DNA from 3 places in the Paenibacillus sp. 01T424 genome. Region 2 is predicted to be linked to each of the others. Evidence: riboswitches for the same ligand, from Rfam matches in the RefSeq annotation. Region 2 holds a riboswitch; each other region holds the start of a gene.

What was found. Region 2 has a riboswitch for thiamine pyrophosphate ahead of AC1DPK_RS18855 (ABC transporter ATP-binding protein). Riboswitches for the same ligand answer to the same signal wherever they lie in the genome.
Region 1: linked by a shared signal. The riboswitch ahead of thiC (phosphomethylpyrimidine synthase ThiC) and the one ahead of AC1DPK_RS18855 (ABC transporter ATP-binding protein) in region 2 are both predicted to bind thiamine pyrophosphate.
Region 3: linked by a shared signal. The riboswitch ahead of AC1DPK_RS20455 (ABC transporter substrate-binding protein) and the one ahead of AC1DPK_RS18855 (ABC transporter ATP-binding protein) in region 2 are both predicted to bind thiamine pyrophosphate.

What each region holds. Positions count from the first base shown of each region.
Region 1 covers NZ_JBFTPZ010000014.1:41,116-46,519, forward strand. The annotation lists gene ytvI (sporulation integral membrane protein YtvI) at 1-44, shown strand, start outside; gene AC1DPK_RS13240 (glycosyltransferase family 4 protein) at 128-1,285, shown strand; TPP riboswitch at 1,360-1,464, shown strand; gene thiC (phosphomethylpyrimidine synthase ThiC) at 1,777-3,540, shown strand; gene AC1DPK_RS13250 (ThiF family adenylyltransferase) at 3,533-4,600, shown strand; gene thiE (thiamine phosphate synthase) at 4,644-5,404, shown strand, end outside.
Region 2 covers NZ_JBFTPZ010000025.1:31,032-37,060, forward strand. The annotation lists gene thyA (thymidylate synthase) at 1-203, opposite strand, end outside; gene AC1DPK_RS18845 (DUF2087 domain-containing protein) at 480-1,085, opposite strand; gene AC1DPK_RS18850 (SLOG family protein) at 1,290-1,847, opposite strand; TPP riboswitch at 1,935-2,037, shown strand; gene AC1DPK_RS18855 (ABC transporter ATP-binding protein) at 2,125-2,901, shown strand; gene AC1DPK_RS18860 (ABC transporter permease) at 2,882-3,658, shown strand; gene AC1DPK_RS18865 (ABC transporter substrate-binding protein) at 3,655-4,680, shown strand; gene thiD (bifunctional hydroxymethylpyrimidine kinase/phosphomethylpyrimidine kinase) at 4,713-5,522, shown strand; gene AC1DPK_RS18875 (hypothetical protein) at 5,625-5,807, opposite strand; gene queF (preQ(1) synthase) at 5,970-6,029, opposite strand, start outside.
Region 3 covers NZ_JBFTPZ010000027.1:168,191-174,219, forward strand. The annotation lists gene AC1DPK_RS20435 (TatD family hydrolase) at 1-503, opposite strand, end outside; gene AC1DPK_RS20440 (ABC transporter ATP-binding protein) at 504-1,301, opposite strand; gene AC1DPK_RS20445 (ABC transporter permease) at 1,304-2,077, opposite strand; gene AC1DPK_RS20450 (thiamine-binding protein) at 2,067-2,369, opposite strand; gene AC1DPK_RS20455 (ABC transporter substrate-binding protein) at 2,438-3,478, opposite strand; TPP riboswitch at 3,663-3,775, opposite strand; gene AC1DPK_RS20460 (glycosyltransferase) at 3,914-5,386, opposite strand; gene AC1DPK_RS20465 (GerAB/ArcD/ProY family transporter) at 5,478-6,029, opposite strand, start outside.

The sequences.
Region 1 (5,404 bases), on a different contig from region 2:
CAGCTCGAAGAGCTGGACTATTCCAAATGAAATTCAAGCTATAGCCTTGGAAAAGCCGTGCCAAAGCCGTTGCTAGATACGTATGATACTGCAAAAAAAGCAGATCATGCAGGAGGCATACGAATAAATGGCACCTATTAAAGTTGCAATTGTAACACCAGGCTCCTTCCCGATTCCATCATCAGGAAGCAGCTCGGTTGAGCGGGTGGTAGAGAAATTTGCCCCGCTGCTTAAGCCTTACGCGGAACCTCGTATATTTGGAAGACTGAGCAAGCGATTGCCTCGTCAAGGACAATTTAACGGTGTTGTTTGTGAACGGTTTGCAGCGGGCAATAAGCAGCGATATATTCAAGAGGTAGGACATGRGGTTCACCGTTTTTCTCCTCAGGTCATCGACGTCGAGAATCGTCCCCAATTTGTGCTAACGATGAAGCGATTGAATCCAGGCAAACGAGTCTGGCTTTATTTGCATTCCTCCACCTTTATTTCACCCTCCTATATTTCTTCTGCAAACTTGCATAAGTGCTTGCAGGCAGCAGATAGAATCATCGTAAATAGCGAGTTTCTAAGGCGAATTGTAGTGTCGAAAGCGCCAGAGGTCGCTTCGAAGCTGCGAGTCATTTATCCTGGGGTAGATACGGCAAGGTTTCCTTCACAATATTCCTCCGAAGGAGCCGCCAAACGGGAGAGTTTAAGGCAAAAGAGAGGATTGCATGGTAAAAAAGTGGTGCTTTTTATGGGGAGGCTTATTCCGCTTAAGGGCGTTCATCATCTTCTCAATATCGTGCCGCAGCTTGCCAAAAGCCACCCAGAGCTCGTCGTTATCATCGTAGGGAGCCCATTTTATGGCTCGCATCGCAAAACGGCTTATGCGCGCAAGCTTGAACAGCTTGGACGCAAATGTCCGGGTCATGTTCGTTTTGTGCCCTACGTGCCGCATTCGGAAGTGCCCAGCTGGATGCTCGTTGCTGATGTAGCGGTCGTGCCATCTGGACAGAGGGAGGCATTTGGGCTCGTTAATGTCGAGGCGATGTCCTGCGGCGTTCCGGTAGTCGCAACACGTGCAGGCGGAATGAAAGAAATTATCCGCAATGGTGAAACGGGCTATTTGGTCAATCAGCTTCATATCGAGCGAGAGCTGCGAGAAAAGCTGCATCTGCTGCTTCGCGATAAACAGCTCAGGCAGAAGCTGGGGCGCCGCAGCCGCGAGCGTGTGGAGCAGACATTTACATGGCGCCACACCGCTGATCGATGGGTAAGGCTGCTGAAGGAAAGCGGACTGTAGCAGGCTGTGTTTTTCCGCGGTTTGGAAAATAGAGGGTTGACACCCTTCTTTACTAAACGGTATAGTCAAACAAGGAAATCCACTAGGGGCGCCGTAATGGCTGAGATAAAGCGAATCGCTTTGGTCCCTTTGAACCTGATCTGGGTTATGCCAGCGTAGGAAAGTGGGATTGTGCGTTTATGCTTTGCGCGTGAAAGCTCTGCCGGAATCTGCTGAAGCCTCAGCTTATGCGGCATGACTTTATCTGCTTAGGGGGAACCCTTGCAAGATAACACTCGCATGACGACACTCTTCGACCGCTCCTTTGCTGGAGCGGTTTTTTTGTTTGGCGCCAGTGAATCGATAAAGCTTTGTGGCCGCCATGCACGCTCCAGCAATTGCAGCTCTTGTAGCAGCCTAGCTACTTGTATAGCAGCGGTGTTTTAAACTTTCTCATATGCTTGCGTATGCCTCCAGGAGGAATTCTATTATTCCATTAGGAGGTTTTTGTTATGTCTATTTTTTCTACTCCGCTTCCGGGCAGCCGCAAGGTGTACGTCGAGGGCTCAAAGGGAAACATCCGTGTTCCGATGAGAGAAATTGCACTTGAAGCTAGTACTGGCAGAAATGGTGAAGAGCTGCCGAATGAACCTGTACGAGTCTATGATGCAAGTGGTCCTTATACCGATGAAACGTATGAGGCAGATGTTCGGCGTGGTTTGCCCGGTATTCGCAGCGAATGGATCTTGCAGCGTGGTGATGTAGAGCCCTATGAGGGCAGGGAAATCAAACCGGAGGATAATGGATTTATTTCGGCTGAAAAAGCAGAGCAGCGAGGCGCGGAACGATTCCCAGGGTTAACGAGGAAACCGCTTCGTGCCAAAACAGGGCAAAATGTTACGCAGCTTCATTACGCCCGCAAAGGGATCATTACATCTGAGATGGAATACATCGCTATTCGCGAAGGGATGAGTGCAGAATTTGTACGTAGCGAGATTGCAGCCGGCCGTGCCATTATTCCGACTAACATCAACCATCCTGAAAGTGAGCCGATGATTATTGGGCGGCAGTTTCACGTTAAAATCAATGCTAATATCGGCAACTCTGCTGTAGCTTCTTCGATTGAAGAGGAAGTGGAGAAGATGACTTGGGCGACGCGCTGGGGAGCCGATACGATTATGGATTTGTCCACGGGGAAAAACATCCATACGACGCGGGAGTGGATCGTGCGGAATTCACCAGTTCCAGTTGGCACAGTGCCCATTTATCAGGCGCTGGAGAAAGTGAACGGCAAAGCAGAAGACCTTTGCTGGGAAGTATTCCGCGATACGCTTATTGAACAAGCCGAGCAGGGCGTCGACTATTTTACGATTCATGCAGGTGTGCTGCTCCGCTACATACCACTTACGGCAAAGCGCGTTACGGGCATTGTCTCGCGAGGCGGATCAATTATGGCAGCATGGTGCCTGGCACACCATAAGGAGAATTTCCTATATACGCATTTTGAAGACATTTGTGAAATTATGAAAGCATACGACGTATCATTCTCGCTCGGTGACGGCCTGAGACCCGGTTCTATAGCAGATGCCAATGACGCTGCTCAGTTTGCTGAGCTGGATACATTGGGTGAGCTAACGAAGATCGCATGGAAACATGATGTACAAGTGATGATTGAAGGCCCTGGCCATGTGCCTATGCATTTGATCAAAGAAAATATGGATCGTCAGCTAGAGGTGTGCGATGAAGCGCCTTTCTATACATTAGGACCGCTAACGACCGATATCGCGCCAGGCTATGATCATATTACTTCGGCAATTGGTGCTGCAATGATTGGATGGTTCGGCACGGCAATGCTTTGTTATGTAACACCGAAGGAGCACCTTGGCCTTCCGAATAAGGAGGATGTGAAGGAAGGCGTTATTACGTACAAAATCGCAGCGCATGCGGCTGACTTGGCGAAAGGGCACCGTGGAGCGAAGCTGCGTGATGATGCATTGTCCAAAGCGCGATTCGAGTTTCGTTGGCGGGATCAATTCCATCTATCGCTTGATCCAGAGCGTGCGATGGCTTACCACGATGAGACGCTTCCAGCTGATGCTGCGAAATCCGCTCATTTCTGCTCCATGTGCGGGCCGAAGTTTTGCAGCATGCGAATCACCCAAGATATAAGAGAGTATGCCGCGCAAAACGATATGGAAACAACGGAAGCCATTGAAGCGGGAATGAAGGAAAAATCAGATGCATTCAAGGCGGCAGGGAGCAAGATTTATGGTTGATTCTGTTCTTGATGCTTTTGCAGATCGTTATTCGAGGCAAACGAGATTTGCATTCATTGGAGAGGCAGGCCAGCGCAAGCTGGCCGATGCCTCGGTGCTTATCGTCGGTGTTGGCGCATTAGGCGCTTCGCTTGCGCAGCATATGGTAAGAGCCGGTGTCGGGGAAGTTAGGCTGGTAGACAGGGACTTTGTTGAGCCGAGCAACTTGCAGCGCCAAATGCTTTTTGACGAGGCGGACGCTCTGGCAGTGATGCCCAAAGCAGTGGCCGCTGCTAATCGGCTTCGCCAAATTAACAGCAGTGTAAACATTATGGCGACAGTAGCGGATGTGAATGCACAGAACATCGGATTTCTCGCCGGAGGAGTCCATATCGTCCTTGATGGGACGGATAATGCAGCGACAAGGCTGCTGGTCAGCGACCAATGCTTTAGACAGCGAATCCCATTTGTTTATGGCGGAGTGGCTGGGGCGCAGGGCATGCAGGCAACATTAATTCCTGGAGAGACAGCTTGCTTGCGCTGCTTAATCGGAGCAGATGATATGGAGCAGGAGGCCGATACTTGCGATACGGTGGGCGTACTCGCTCCGGCGGTTGAATGGATTGCATCTATGCAAGCAGCTGAGGCGATAAAATGGCTAACTGGCAATGATTCGGCGCTGCGTAAAACGTGGTTGAGCATTGATCTATGGTCATTCCGAATGCGGGAATCGGAGCTTCCGGCATTCAGTACCGAGTGCCCATTCTGTGCTCAAACGCCTGATGTAGCAACTGACGGCATGCTTTGTTTTGAAGCTGATAGAGCGGAAGATACTCAAATAAGCTCTACCGTATTATGCGGTAGGGATACGGTGCAGGTGACGTTAGGCAAGCCGGTTGATTTAAAAGAGGTAGAGCAAACTTTGCGAGCGCTTGGCTGCACGCTCACCGTGAATCGGTATTTAGTGAAAGCGATGATCTCAAGCGGAGAGCAGCTGATTCTCTTCCCAGATGGACGGGTGCTTGTGCAAGGCACAGCGGATGCGGAGAATGCAATTAATCTCGTTAAAACGTTCTTATGAAATGGAAATAAATGATTTTTTTGATGAAAGGTTGTGTTTGAGAATGAGTAGACAAGGCTGGCGGAACTTCAAGCTCTACGCCATTACAGCGAAATCTAATCACCCTGGCAGATCAGTCGTTGAAGTGATGGAGCAGGCGCTGATTGGCGGAGCTCAAATGGTTCAGCTTCGCAATAAAACGGGGACGAGGGAAGAGGTACTTGAAGAGGCCAAAGCCCTTCGAATACTAACGCGAAAATATAAAGTGCCTCTTATCATTAATGATTATCCTGATCTTGTTCTTGAGACGGATGCTGACGGTGTTCATTTAGGTCAGGATGATATGCCAATTGCCAAAGCAAGAGAATGGCTTGGTGCTGACCGCATAATTGGCATATCCACGCATAACCTGCAGCAAGCACTAGCTGCTGAACAGGAGGGAGCCGATTATATCGGCGTTGGGCCAGTGTATCCTACCGAAACAAAGCCGGGCCGTACGGCTGTTACTACAAGTTATGTCAGGGAAGCAGCGCATCATATATCGATACCGTTCGTGGCTATTGGCGGGATCACACTTGAAAATGTTGATGAAGTGCTAGCGTCGGGGGCAACACGGATATGTGCAGTTTCAGCAATTGTTGGCCATAACGATCCGGCTGGTGTTTGTCAGGCTTTCTTAAAGAAAATCGAAGCCCACCGTTCTGAATATGTTCCTCCCTTTAAGATAGTGAAGATTAATGGCCGCGAGGAGCAGACCAGCGCTAAAACAGTGGAGGAACTGGTCGTCCAGCTGGGACAACAAAATAAAAAGCTCGTTATTGAGCT
Region 2 (6,029 bases):
ATGGCAGATTTCCACGCTACTCTTTTTGTTGTAAGTATAGGCACCTCTGTATTTTCAAATGTTAGCTGCTTAGAAATTAAGCTTTTTGTGTAGGCAGGCGTACCATCAGACCATTTGGTTCTAACAGCTTGATCTTTGTCCCAATTACCATGTTCAAAAATATCTGCTACCAATTGATTGTAAATCCCATCAGCCTTCCCCATCTCCCAAGCCCCCAGGTCCTGCTTATTTCCATTTCTTATGATTAAAAAAATTCGATAAAAAAATTACTTTTCCTTTATGACGCGTAAGCACAATCACCGCTCGATGAGTTCATATTTACTTCTAACGGACATAGAGTCCGTTATTTGGCAGAAATCGCAGCCTTTTATAACGATTAGAGCCAAATAACGGCCTTCATGTCCGCAACCACGGCCAATAGGAGAGAAATAAAGCAAATAAGGCATCTGATGTCCGTTATTATCAAAAACAACTTCCGCTTACGAAAGAATCTCCCACTTCGCCCATATTTCTTGCGGATTCAATTCGTAAATATCATTTTCTCTAAACATTAATTGATGCATAATGAACTCTCTGCGAATGGTCGCGAAGTCATCATGATAACCTTTGATAAATTCGTTAATTTCCTTCTCTGTATACTGTTTCCCTCTCGTCAAATGAGAAACCATAAGCTGAAGCACGATCAATTTTTTCTTATGCTGAGCCGGCATATGCTTCAGCTTACCCTCAGCTGTAAAAAAGTTGCGGATGACTGAATCCTTCAGTTTCTTATTGCTATCCTCCATGTTGTCCACTCCCTTCTCTGCACCTGCATTCCGGTAAATGAGCTCCGCCGCCGCATTAGCGTTGCTCTTAATAAAATAATGGTTCAACGAAAAATAAATCGCATTTTTCTCTCTGCGTTCATTAATTAAGCTGGCCTCTCTTAATTTGGTTGCATGATGCGTAATCGTAGCAGGCGTCACGCCTAATTTCTCTGCGAGCACCTGTCCGTTAAGCTCACCTTCAGCCAGCATAATCAACAATTTAATTCTCGTCGGATCGGATAATGCCTTATGATAGGCTACCACCTTATCTAATTGCACCGTTCGCCACCTCTTCCTCCACCAAACAAATTTAACTTTCATCTAATTAGATGTTTATCTAATCAGATAATAATACGCCACCTATTATTTGTCAAACACAATAATCTCGAAAATACAAACTGTCAGCTTTGCGCATAAAAAAAGCTGACAGGTCTCTGCCTGCCAGCATGAAATAAACTCCTCTTACTCAACTGCCATGCATCGTTAATTTTCCGAATACAGGTTGTCGTCATCCGCGATGCTCTGAATGTCCTCCGAGCTTATGCTGAAYTAACCATAACCCTCAACCTGCTGTTTCTTTAACGCTTTTTCTTTAAAAAACTTGGGGCTGCCCTCGCCTGCATCCTCATCATAAACGAGCAGAATACCGTCCGTTTTCCGAAACAGCAGCTCGTCCCTAGCCGTAAACTGCCAAATGCCATTATACGGCTGGTTGCTGACCGAAGCATAATAATCGACCCCTTTTAAAACCTGCTGATAAAACTCCTTTTTATCATCCTTCCATTTCTCTTCCGGATTGCTGTATGCCGAAATAATTGAAAGTCTCAAATGAGGATAAATTTCCTTCAGCGCAATCACGACCTCGCACGCCCACAAATCCACGCCATATTGCCCCGGGGTAATCACCCACTCAAGCCCATCTTCTATAAGCGGAACCAACTTGCCTGTCAGCGCTTTTTTTATATAAACAATGCCCTCATGCTTCTGGCTAAAAATATTAAGCTCATGCGCTCGGTAGCCCGTTACGAGTAAATTTTTCATTTGTCCAACGCCTTTTCGGATAATTATGGTTTACATCTATCCAGTGTATGCTATAGTAGAAAAAATACAAATTGCATATAAACCTATTTATTTCACTAGGGGAGCCTACCGGCTGAGATGGAGCAACTGCTCCGGACCCTTGGAACCTGATCTGGATCATTCCAGCGGAGGGAAGTGGAGCAGCAAAGCATTCATTCATGCGCGCAAGCCTTGTGTGATCGTTAGACCCGCTCATTTCCCCTCGGAAATGGGTGGGTCTTTATTTGTTTACGGAGGGATGCGTATTACAGCTATAATCTCACTTCACCAAGTAAGCTACACCTACGACATGCTTGCTGAAACATCTATACTGTCTAATCTTTCGCTTCAAGCCTACTCAGGTGAGTTTGTCTCTATCATCGGTGCTAGCGGCTCAGGCAAAAGCACGCTCTTTAAGCTCATGGCCGGATTGCTTCAGCCTAGCCAAGGTGAAATTAGGCTGTATGGCAAGCCTGCCCCCAATCGTCTCGGCAAGATTGCTTATATGCCGCAAAAGGATCTTCTTCTGCCATGGAGAACAATACTCGGCAATTGTCTGCTTCCACTTGAGATGACACGCAGCAATCCCCATTATAACACGATCCAAATCTTGGAGCTGCTAGAGCGCTTCGGACTGGCAGGCTATGAACAAGCTTACCCTGACGAGTTGTCAGGCGGCATGCGACAGCGGGCAGCTTTTCTGCGCACACTAGTAACCGGACAAGAGCTGCTGCTGCTGGACGAACCGTTTGGCGCGCTTGACGCCATGACCAAACGCGGTATGCATAAGTGGCTGCTAGAGCTGTGGAGCGACCTTGGAAAAACAGTACTCTTTATCACACATGATCTTGAGGAAGCGATATTGCTGAGCGACCGCATTTATTTATTGCCAAGTGCAGCTAACGAGGCGCAAGGGATACAGGAAATAGTCGTTCCTTTGCCGAGACCAAGACACTATGAGCAAAATTACGAACCCGACTTCATCAAGCTGCGGCAAGATTTGGAGCGAAGACTGCATGCGCAAACCTCTAATTAACCAGTGGCTGAGCCATTACGGACTATTCATACTGCTGCTCATTAGCTTACTGCTCGTTTGGCAAGCGGTCGCACAGCTCGGATTGGTTCCACCCTACATACTGCCGTCACCTAGCTCAATAGCTCAGGCATTAATCGAAGATGGCCATCTGCTGCTTGGCAACCATCTGCTGGCTACGCTTAAAGAAGTGTCCCTCGGTTTTCTATTGTCGATTATTATTGGGACTACGCTCGCAGCAGGCATGCACACTTTCCGAATACTGGAGAAGGCGCTGTACCCGTTTGTCGTCATCAGTCAGACCATCCCGCTTATCGCTCTGTCTCCAATTTTCATTATGTGGTTTGGCTATACGATTTGGAGCAAGGTCGCTGTTGTTTTTTTGACTGCTTTTTTCCCTATCGTTGTGAGCACCTATGACGGGCTTAAGAAAAGCGGTAGCGAATATGAAGAGCTGCTGCTCACAATGGGAGCAACGCGCTGGGGTATTTTCAGAAAAATACAAGTCCCCATCGCCCTACCGTCCTTCTTCTCAGGGCTTAAGTTATCGATCGTTTATTGCGTTGTAGGCGCCACCATCGGTGAATGGCTTGGAGGCAGTGAAGGCCTAGGCTACTATAGCCGCCGAATGTCCAGCAATTTGAACGCCGACTCCATGTTTGCATCCGTTTTTCTGCTATCCCTCATTGGCATCTTATTATTTGCTGCCATTGTCCTATTGGAGAAATCAATACTAAAGAGAAAGAGGTTCAATACATGATCATCAAAGCAAAAATGAAATGGATTATTCCGATGCTTGCTTCTCTGCTGCTCGTACTTAACGGGTGCAGCAGCAACGCTGTCCCAACTGAAAACAAACCCGAGGACACTACGGCAAAACAGAATCCTCAGACTATTAGCATTATGCTCGACTGGTATCCAAATGCGGTGCATTCCTTCCTCTATGCGGCTCAAACAAACGGTTATTTTGCGAAGCATGGTTTACAGGTCAACATTCAAATGCCCGCGGATACGAATGATGCATTGAAGCTAGTGGCTGCCGGCAAGGTTGATTTGGCGCTCAGCTACCAGCCACAGGTATTGATGGCTCGCGGCGAGGAAATTCCTGTTAAATCCATTGCAGCAATCGTCAGGCATCCACTTAATCATCTAATGGTACCAGAAGGCGGAAGCGCCAAATCACCCAAGGAACTTGTTGGTAAAAAGGTCGGCTTCTCCTCCATCCCTCTGTATGAAGCAATGATGCGCACCATGATTAAGCATGACGGCGGTGACCCGCAAAATGTGGAAATGATTGACGTTGGTTTTTCCTTTATTCCGGCTATAGCAACCAACAAAGTAGATGCGATCATCGGTGGATTTATTAATCATGAGCAATTGCTGCTTGCCAAGGAAGGGCATCCCATGACGGCGATAAACCCAACTGATTTTGGCGTGCCGGATTATTACGAGCTTGTGCTTGTAGCAAGTGATCAAGGACTAGCTGAGAAGCAGGCGTTGTTCAAAAGCTTCATCGCAGCCATTACGGAGGGTCAACAATTTGTAGCTGAAAATAAACAAAAATCGTTGTCGATTTTATTTGAGCATGAGAACCAGACCTCCCCTCTCGATCAAGAAATCGAGACAAAAAGCTTGGACATTCTTCTGCCTCTCATGGATGCAGGGAAGCAATCATTTGGATATCAGGAGCCTGCTTCTTGGTCTAATGTTAGGGATTGGCTCGTCGATAACGACTTGCTGCCAGACAATATAAAGGCTGAGGATGCTTTTTCAAACTTGTAAATTAATTCTACTCTTTCGAAGGAGATGCACGGATGAGAAGATATCAAGCACTTACGATTGCAGGCTCGGACTCCGGCGGCGGCGCAGGTATTCAAGCTGATCTAAAAACATTTCAAGAGCTCGGCACCTACGGCATGTCGGTTATTACCGCAGTGACTGCGCAGAATACGCTTGGCGTTCAGGGCATCTACCCGCTGGATGCTGAGGCTGTTAGCTGCCAGCTCGATTCGATCGGCGAGGATCTGGAGCCATCCGCAGTTAAGACAGGCATGCTGTTCAGCGCAGAGATTATAAAGATCGTTGCAATGAAAGTAAAGCAATATAACTGGCATAATCTCATCATTGATCCTGTCATGGTGGCGAAAGGCGGCTCATCTCTGCTTCAGCAAGAAGCTATTCAGACACTGATTACGTATTTGCTGCCGCTCGCGCTTATAACGACTCCTAACATTCCAGAAGCTGAGCTTATCGCAAGAATCCCGATCCGGACGTTAAGCGATCGAGAGGAAGCGGCCCGAATATTGCATCAGATGGGCTCCCGCTATGTTGTCATTAAGGGCGGCCACGGTTCAAGCAGCGAACCGCTCGTTGATCTCATCTACGATGGAGAACAATTTGTATATTTGGAAAGCAAACGTATCGACACTAAGCATACTCACGGCACTGGATGCACTTTCTCCGCTGCGATTGCTGCAGAAATTGCTCAAGGCAAACCTGTACTTGAAGCTATAAGAACTGCCAAAGCCTTCATTCAAGCCGCTATTGAAGATAAGCTGGGGATTGGGAGCGGTCATGGCCCAACCAATCATTTTGCTTATAGGGACAGACAGCGCTTGAGCTGATTGTATTCTATTAGAAACAGCAAACGCCGCTTCCATATAGGTCGCGGCGTTTACTAATTAGTCATGCTTTCATGCAAGTTTAGGCTTGTGTTAAAACAGCCTTCATGCCTTTTCATCCTGCTTTGGCTGCAACAAGAAGGGCTCAATCATATTATCTATACTAATATATTCAGCTTGTGACGCGCTTGGAGCTGCAAGCGCTCGAACGGGAGATACTCCAAAGTTCGTTAATGCAGATGCTATGGTGCAAAGCAGTACAGACATACAAATCGCATTTTTAATCATCGTTTGTCCACCTATTCTCTAATAACTCTAAACTAAGTATAGACTTTAATAGAATAATTGAAATGGACTTCAGGCATGAAATTCACCTAGACCTTAGTCGGGCAATTCAGAAAAATCTATCATAAATGTATCTCTTTTACTAATTTGAGCTGCAATTCTAAATTAACGATTATCCACTTTCTCTGGGTACAAATCATGATTCATGAGACGATGCTCAGCCAT
Region 3 (6,029 bases), on a different contig from region 2:
TCATATACTGCATGCAATACAATCGGACGATCAAGTTCGTTGGCCAGCGCAGCAAACCGATCCAGCAGCTGCAGGTATGGATTCTCATCAAAAACGATATTTCCCCCAGCTTGCTGCGCTTCTGTTCGCGTATAATACGGCAGCCCTACTTCGCCAATTGCAAACCGTTCCCCTGCTTCATGACGCAAACGAATCCAATCGAATAGCTCATCAAGCTCCTTATCGGCTGGTATGGGCTGTTCTGGGTGGAAACCATAAGCAGGGTGCACACGCCCTGCGTAACGCAGGGCAATGTCACGGTTCACAATAGACGATTCCAAATGCATAGATACGGCAATCACAGCTGCTACACCTTCTGCGAACGCACGCTCTAGAAGCTCATCACGCTGCTCTGCTTCATACAAATCAATATGAATATGCGCGTCTATGCATGTGCCTTCCTGCTGAGGAGATTCCGAGTACAATTGCCCTTCGCGCGGATCATTGCTTGTTTGTATCGCCATCTATACGTTTCCTTCCTTCGCACCCGTCTTAAGCAGATCATAAATGCGCTGCTTCATCGCATAAAACCGTGGGTCTGTCCATAAAGACTCATGACGCGGACGCTCGAATGGCACTTGAAATTCCTCCAGCACCACTGCCGGCGATGGTGACAGCACAATAATCCGATCCGATAGAAACAAAGCCTCTTCAATACTATGGGTAACGAGCAGCACCGATCTTCGATTCAGCTCCCAGATCGACATAAGCCACTGCTGCATTTGCTGCCGCGTCAAGGCGTCCAGTGCGCCAAACGGTTCATCCAGCAGCATGAGATTCTGCGGAGCAAGCAGTGCCCGGAGGAAAGAAACCCGCTGCTGCATTCCTCCAGAGAGCACATGCGGATAAGAATCCGCATATTCCTGCAGCCCGATTCGCTCGAGCCATTCCTTTGTCCTCGCCTTCGCGAGTTTTTTATCAACGCCAGAGATCGTAAGAGACAACTCTATATTGCCGGCAACGGTTTGCCATGGAAGCAGCGACGATTGCTGCGGCATATAGGAAATATGTCCGCGTTCGCCCGTCGTTTGCTTGCCATCGATCCAAATTTCGCCTTCCGTAGGACGTTCCAAACCGCCGATAATTTGAAACAAGGTTGTTTTACCGCTGCCGGACGGCCCTACAATCGATACGAACTCCCCATCTGCTATTGAAATGGATAACCCGCCAAGCACTTCTTTGCTCATCTGTCCTTTGCCAAACTTCATTCGAATATTTTGCGTTTGAAGCGTCACTGAATGATGCTCAGCACGATTGACCACTGTCAGCTCACCTCTTTCTCAGGGCGCCAACGTATGACAAGACGCTCCGCTAACGTTACTAAACCAAATAAAGTCAAGCTCAGCGCAACGATGATGGCAACTGCCGCAAATACACGATCTGGCATAAAACCTTTGGACGAAATAAGCATAAATGAGCCAAGACCCTTGTTTGTACCAAGCCATTCGGCAACAACCGCACTTAACACACTATATGAAGCCGCAATCTTCAAGCCGGAAAATAAATGAACAATCGCATGAGGAAGCTCTAGTTTCCAAAACAGCTGCCATTTGCGAATACCGATCATTTGCAAATAGTTGCGAAGCTGTGCATCGGTATTCATAAGCCCGCTCAGCATGGCAACCGTGATGGGGAAAAAACATACCATGATGACCAGCAGCGCCTTTGGCAGCATGCCATAGCCTAGCAGCATCGTCAAAATTGGAGCAATCGCTATGATGGGTACGTTTTGCGACAGCACGAGCAGTGGATATACCGCCGATCGAACGCCAGGAATTAAATGCAGCAAAGCGGCGAGCATTAAGCCCAACGCCGATCCTCCCACAAATCCGAGCAGCATGATTTTCACCGTCGCTCCCGTATGCATCATTAACCTTGGCCAAATTTGGATGGCCTCTTGTACAATTGAAATTGGTGATGGAAACTCCCATTGTTGAAATAATCCAAGCCATGCAGCTGCCTGCCAGCAGACGAGCAGCACGATCAGTAGGGCTGCTGGCTGCCATATTTTCGACCAAATCGATTTCTTATTGCCCATCTGGATATTTCTCCAGCAGCCTGCCCATGGAAGCGCCGTTTGCCGGATTGTAGTAAATTTTAATTTGTGAAATAACGGACGGGCAGCCCATCTCCGCCATCGCCTCGCTCATCGACTGCACGACGCTGAGCAGATGGCTCAGCTCACCCTCCATCGTCGTTTCAAGCGGTGCTACACGATAAGGAACACCTGCCGCTTTAATGATTTCAATTGCACGATCCACGTAAGGAATAACACTTTCGCCGCCTGGCGTTGTCGGTAATATTTGAATACTTACTAATGCGTTTGCCATTTGATTTCCTTCTTTCTCATCGTTGTAAGTGAGAGCGGGCTTTCCCGCCCTCCGTATGTTCGAATAGCTTATTGTGGTAAAAATTCGTTCGTAAATGCATTCTCCGCTTCAAGCTCCTTCTCCAGCAGCTTGTGCTCAAACATCCATGCCGCATAGTTTTCCCATACGCTTAGCTTCTGTTCGCCCCAGCGCGGTGCGTCATCCTGATATTTCGAGCTTAACCATTTTTGGCTGGCGCGCACAAGCTCCGCATTCAAATCCGGCTCTGCTTTTATTAAAATTTCTGCTGCATCCTCCGCATTGCTGATCGCGTATTGGTAGCCTTTAGATACGGCAGCTGTAAACGCTTTGACTGTTTCCGGTTTATTCATAATCAAATCTTCGTTCGTCACGATTACCGGCGTATAATAATCCAGTTTGTCGCTGTAGTCTGTTAAATAAACCATATTGATCTTCTCGCCGCGCAGCTCTGCTTCCACGCCAGTCCATGCATAGTAAATCCATGCAAAGTCAATATCGCGTTTCACCGCCGTAAAGAAGTCGCTGTCGCCGATGCTCATGATGTTTACTTTGCTCACATCTGCGCCCTTCTCCTGCATAATCGATTGAATGACCGCCTCCTCAACAGGAGCGCCCCAGCCGCCATACGTTTTGCCTTCAAATTTCTCAGGTGAATCGATTCCCTTTGCAAGCGGTGAAGCAAAACCTGAGGTATTGTGCTGAATGACAGCGGCGATCGATACGAGCGGCACGCCTGCAATTCTCGCCATCGTGACAGACTCCTGATAACTTACGCCAAACTGCACATTGCCCGAAGCGACCATTTGATCGGCACCGCTTTGTCCTGGTTGAATAATTTCAACGTCCAGTCCTTGCTCCTTAAAAAAACCTTTATCTCTAGCTACATAAAGTCCGGTATGATTCGTATTTGGTGTCCAGTCGAGTACAACCTGCACCTTCTCTAGCGGCTTGTCCGCTGTTCCCTCTTGCTCTTTCGGCTGTTCGCCCTTGTTCCCAGCGCCACCGCCGCAGCCTGCCAGCGCCAATACGAACACAAGCATCGCGGCCACGATTTTCCACGACAAATGCCCTGTTTTTTTCTGATTCATGATGTTGTTCCCCTCTCCATGCTTCGATTCTTATAGGCGACGACTCCTCGTAGTATCCGGTTCCATGGCTGCATCATTCTAATCGCAACAAAAAAAAGCGTCCCCCTAATCCGGAGGACGCCATATCATTGGCTGTGCAGCTGTTTATACAGCAAATGCTTGATCAATTTGATCTCGCCTGCTTGCTAAACAGAGCTTCTGTCCCTACGCTGGCATTATCCAGATCAGGTTTAACGGGTCGGAATTGTATAGATAATCCCCTCTCAGCCGGCCTAACCAGCTCCCCGGAACATATTCGGTTTCGTCAATACCATTCATTGTATAGCAAAACCCGCATTTAATGCTAGTTTTTTTTGAAAATGATTATCATCAAGCCACGATACTCATCCTCTTACTATATACGGCAGCCAGAACGTGCAGCTCCTGCACCAGCTGTCATTGCCCTAAATCAACATGCTCATCCAGCCATTCAACCTTTGCTTCTTCAGCGGCCTTCGAACTTTCTAAGTCTGCCTTTCCTTTGGTCTCTGCTGCTGGAGCAAGGCGTCCATATACGAGCAAATAAGCGGCTGTCAGCTCTTTTGACATCTCTTCAGACGTTAGCTGCTCTAACAGATGGATGTATTCTAGCTGCTCCTGCGGTTTATTATCCGCACGTGTAATCTTCACATAGGTAAAACCGGCCTGCAAATAAAGCTGGCTAACTTGTTCTGCTGAGTACTGTGATGCCGCTTGATGCTGTGCTTGTGCATTAGCAGGATCTAAATATTGCCGAATATTGTTGAAATAATAGCGATTGGCAAAGCACCCGACTAGCCAGCCGCCAGGCTTTAGAAGACGAACTAGATTTTTCATGGCTTGCGGTGTCCCGTATGCATGAGCATCTCCGATTACGATGCCGTCAAGACCTTCAGCAGGCAGCCTCCAATCCTTCGGATCGTTCGAGCGGAATACGGTAATTCCCGAAGCTTCTGCTACTCTAGCCGCCAGCTCATTACGCTCAACTCCGTACCATATTGCGGATGGGAATTGCTTCTTCATATGCAAAATCGTAGCTCCGCACCCGCAGCCTATTTCCATAATCGAGCAATTCTCGCGTCTGTACTCATGCGATTCCCGCTCAATTACGGTGCTAAAATCCATTCTAATATACGTTGCATCACCAGGGTCAAAGCCCCATTTGGACATAAAAACAATGGCATTTTTTCTGAAATTTTGTACATATTGTTCTGGCTCTGAGCTAAAGGAGATGCTCCCGTAATGATGAATAAACGTATCGCCGCACAGCATCAGCTTATATCCCGCCAGCCGGAGCCGCAGGCTATAATCATCATCTTCAAAGTTGCCGATACCGAAGATCTCGTCGAGCGATCCCGTTTTCTCCCATGCTTCTCTCCGCAGCAAAAGGCAGTAGCCGACCAGCTTCACGCGCTCCTCCCATTTTGTTCTGTCAGGGTTGGCATGCAGTGCCGAAGCAAACAGCTCCATTTCATCTATCGTCGTATAGGTGACCGGGATCGTCGTCCAGTAGGAAGCCGAATTCGTAACGGGGCTGACCGCCCCGATTCGTTCATCACTAAATAAGCAGCGCTTGAGACCGTCAAGCCAGCTTGGCGTTACGATTGTATCGTTATTTAGCAGCATCAGAAGATCGCCCGAGGCCGCGGCCAATCCTTGGTTGCAGCCCTTAGGAAAGCCAGCATTGCAGCCATTGTCGATTACGATGATATCGCTCTCGCTTTTAGCCCATTTTACTGTATCATCCGTCGAACCATTATCTACAATAATCAGCTCATAGCTGCCTCTCTGCGTATGTCTCCGAATACTCTCCACACATTGCTTCGTGTATTCAAGCTTATTATAGGTAACGAGAATAATGCTTGTCATGCAGCTATTGGCATCGCTCACGCGTATCCTCCTCAAGCAAGCATAAACGGCTCACTTACCCATAAAATATGTCAGCCTATCCGCTTGGGTGAGCACTGTGCGCAACTTTCAATCATGCAGCCTTTTTGTATTTCTTGCGTATTCCAACGGCTAGCATAAGCAGCGGCAGCACAATTTGGAACAACGGCGCAATCTTCAGCGTAACATCAAGTCCAATCCAAATATGGGAAGTATTATTTGCTTCGATAAACGACGCCCCATAAATAATGAGACCAATGGGCAGCACACAATATCGGTAGGCAATACCAGTGATCATATTGAACATGAATACCGATGCCATGTATAGCGCAGTCATTTTGACATATAGACCGATGAACAGAAGCAAGGTTACAAGCACATCAAGCCTCTCCAATATATTAGCAAGCCTAATTAACTGCACAACCTCAAGCAGCGGCAGTGCTGTAAGCGAGGACAGCTCCGGCCCTAATACGCATAGCGTAATGATATTCATTAGAATTAGAAATAAGGATACGCCAATATAGGCCTTGTAAGTGACTGGCCCAATCCCTTTCTTCTCGCTCACGTGCTTCCAAAAAACGAAAAAAATAACCATTTGCCCAAATGGAAAAGATACTAAATCTGGAAAGGCCGCCTTCACGACAGG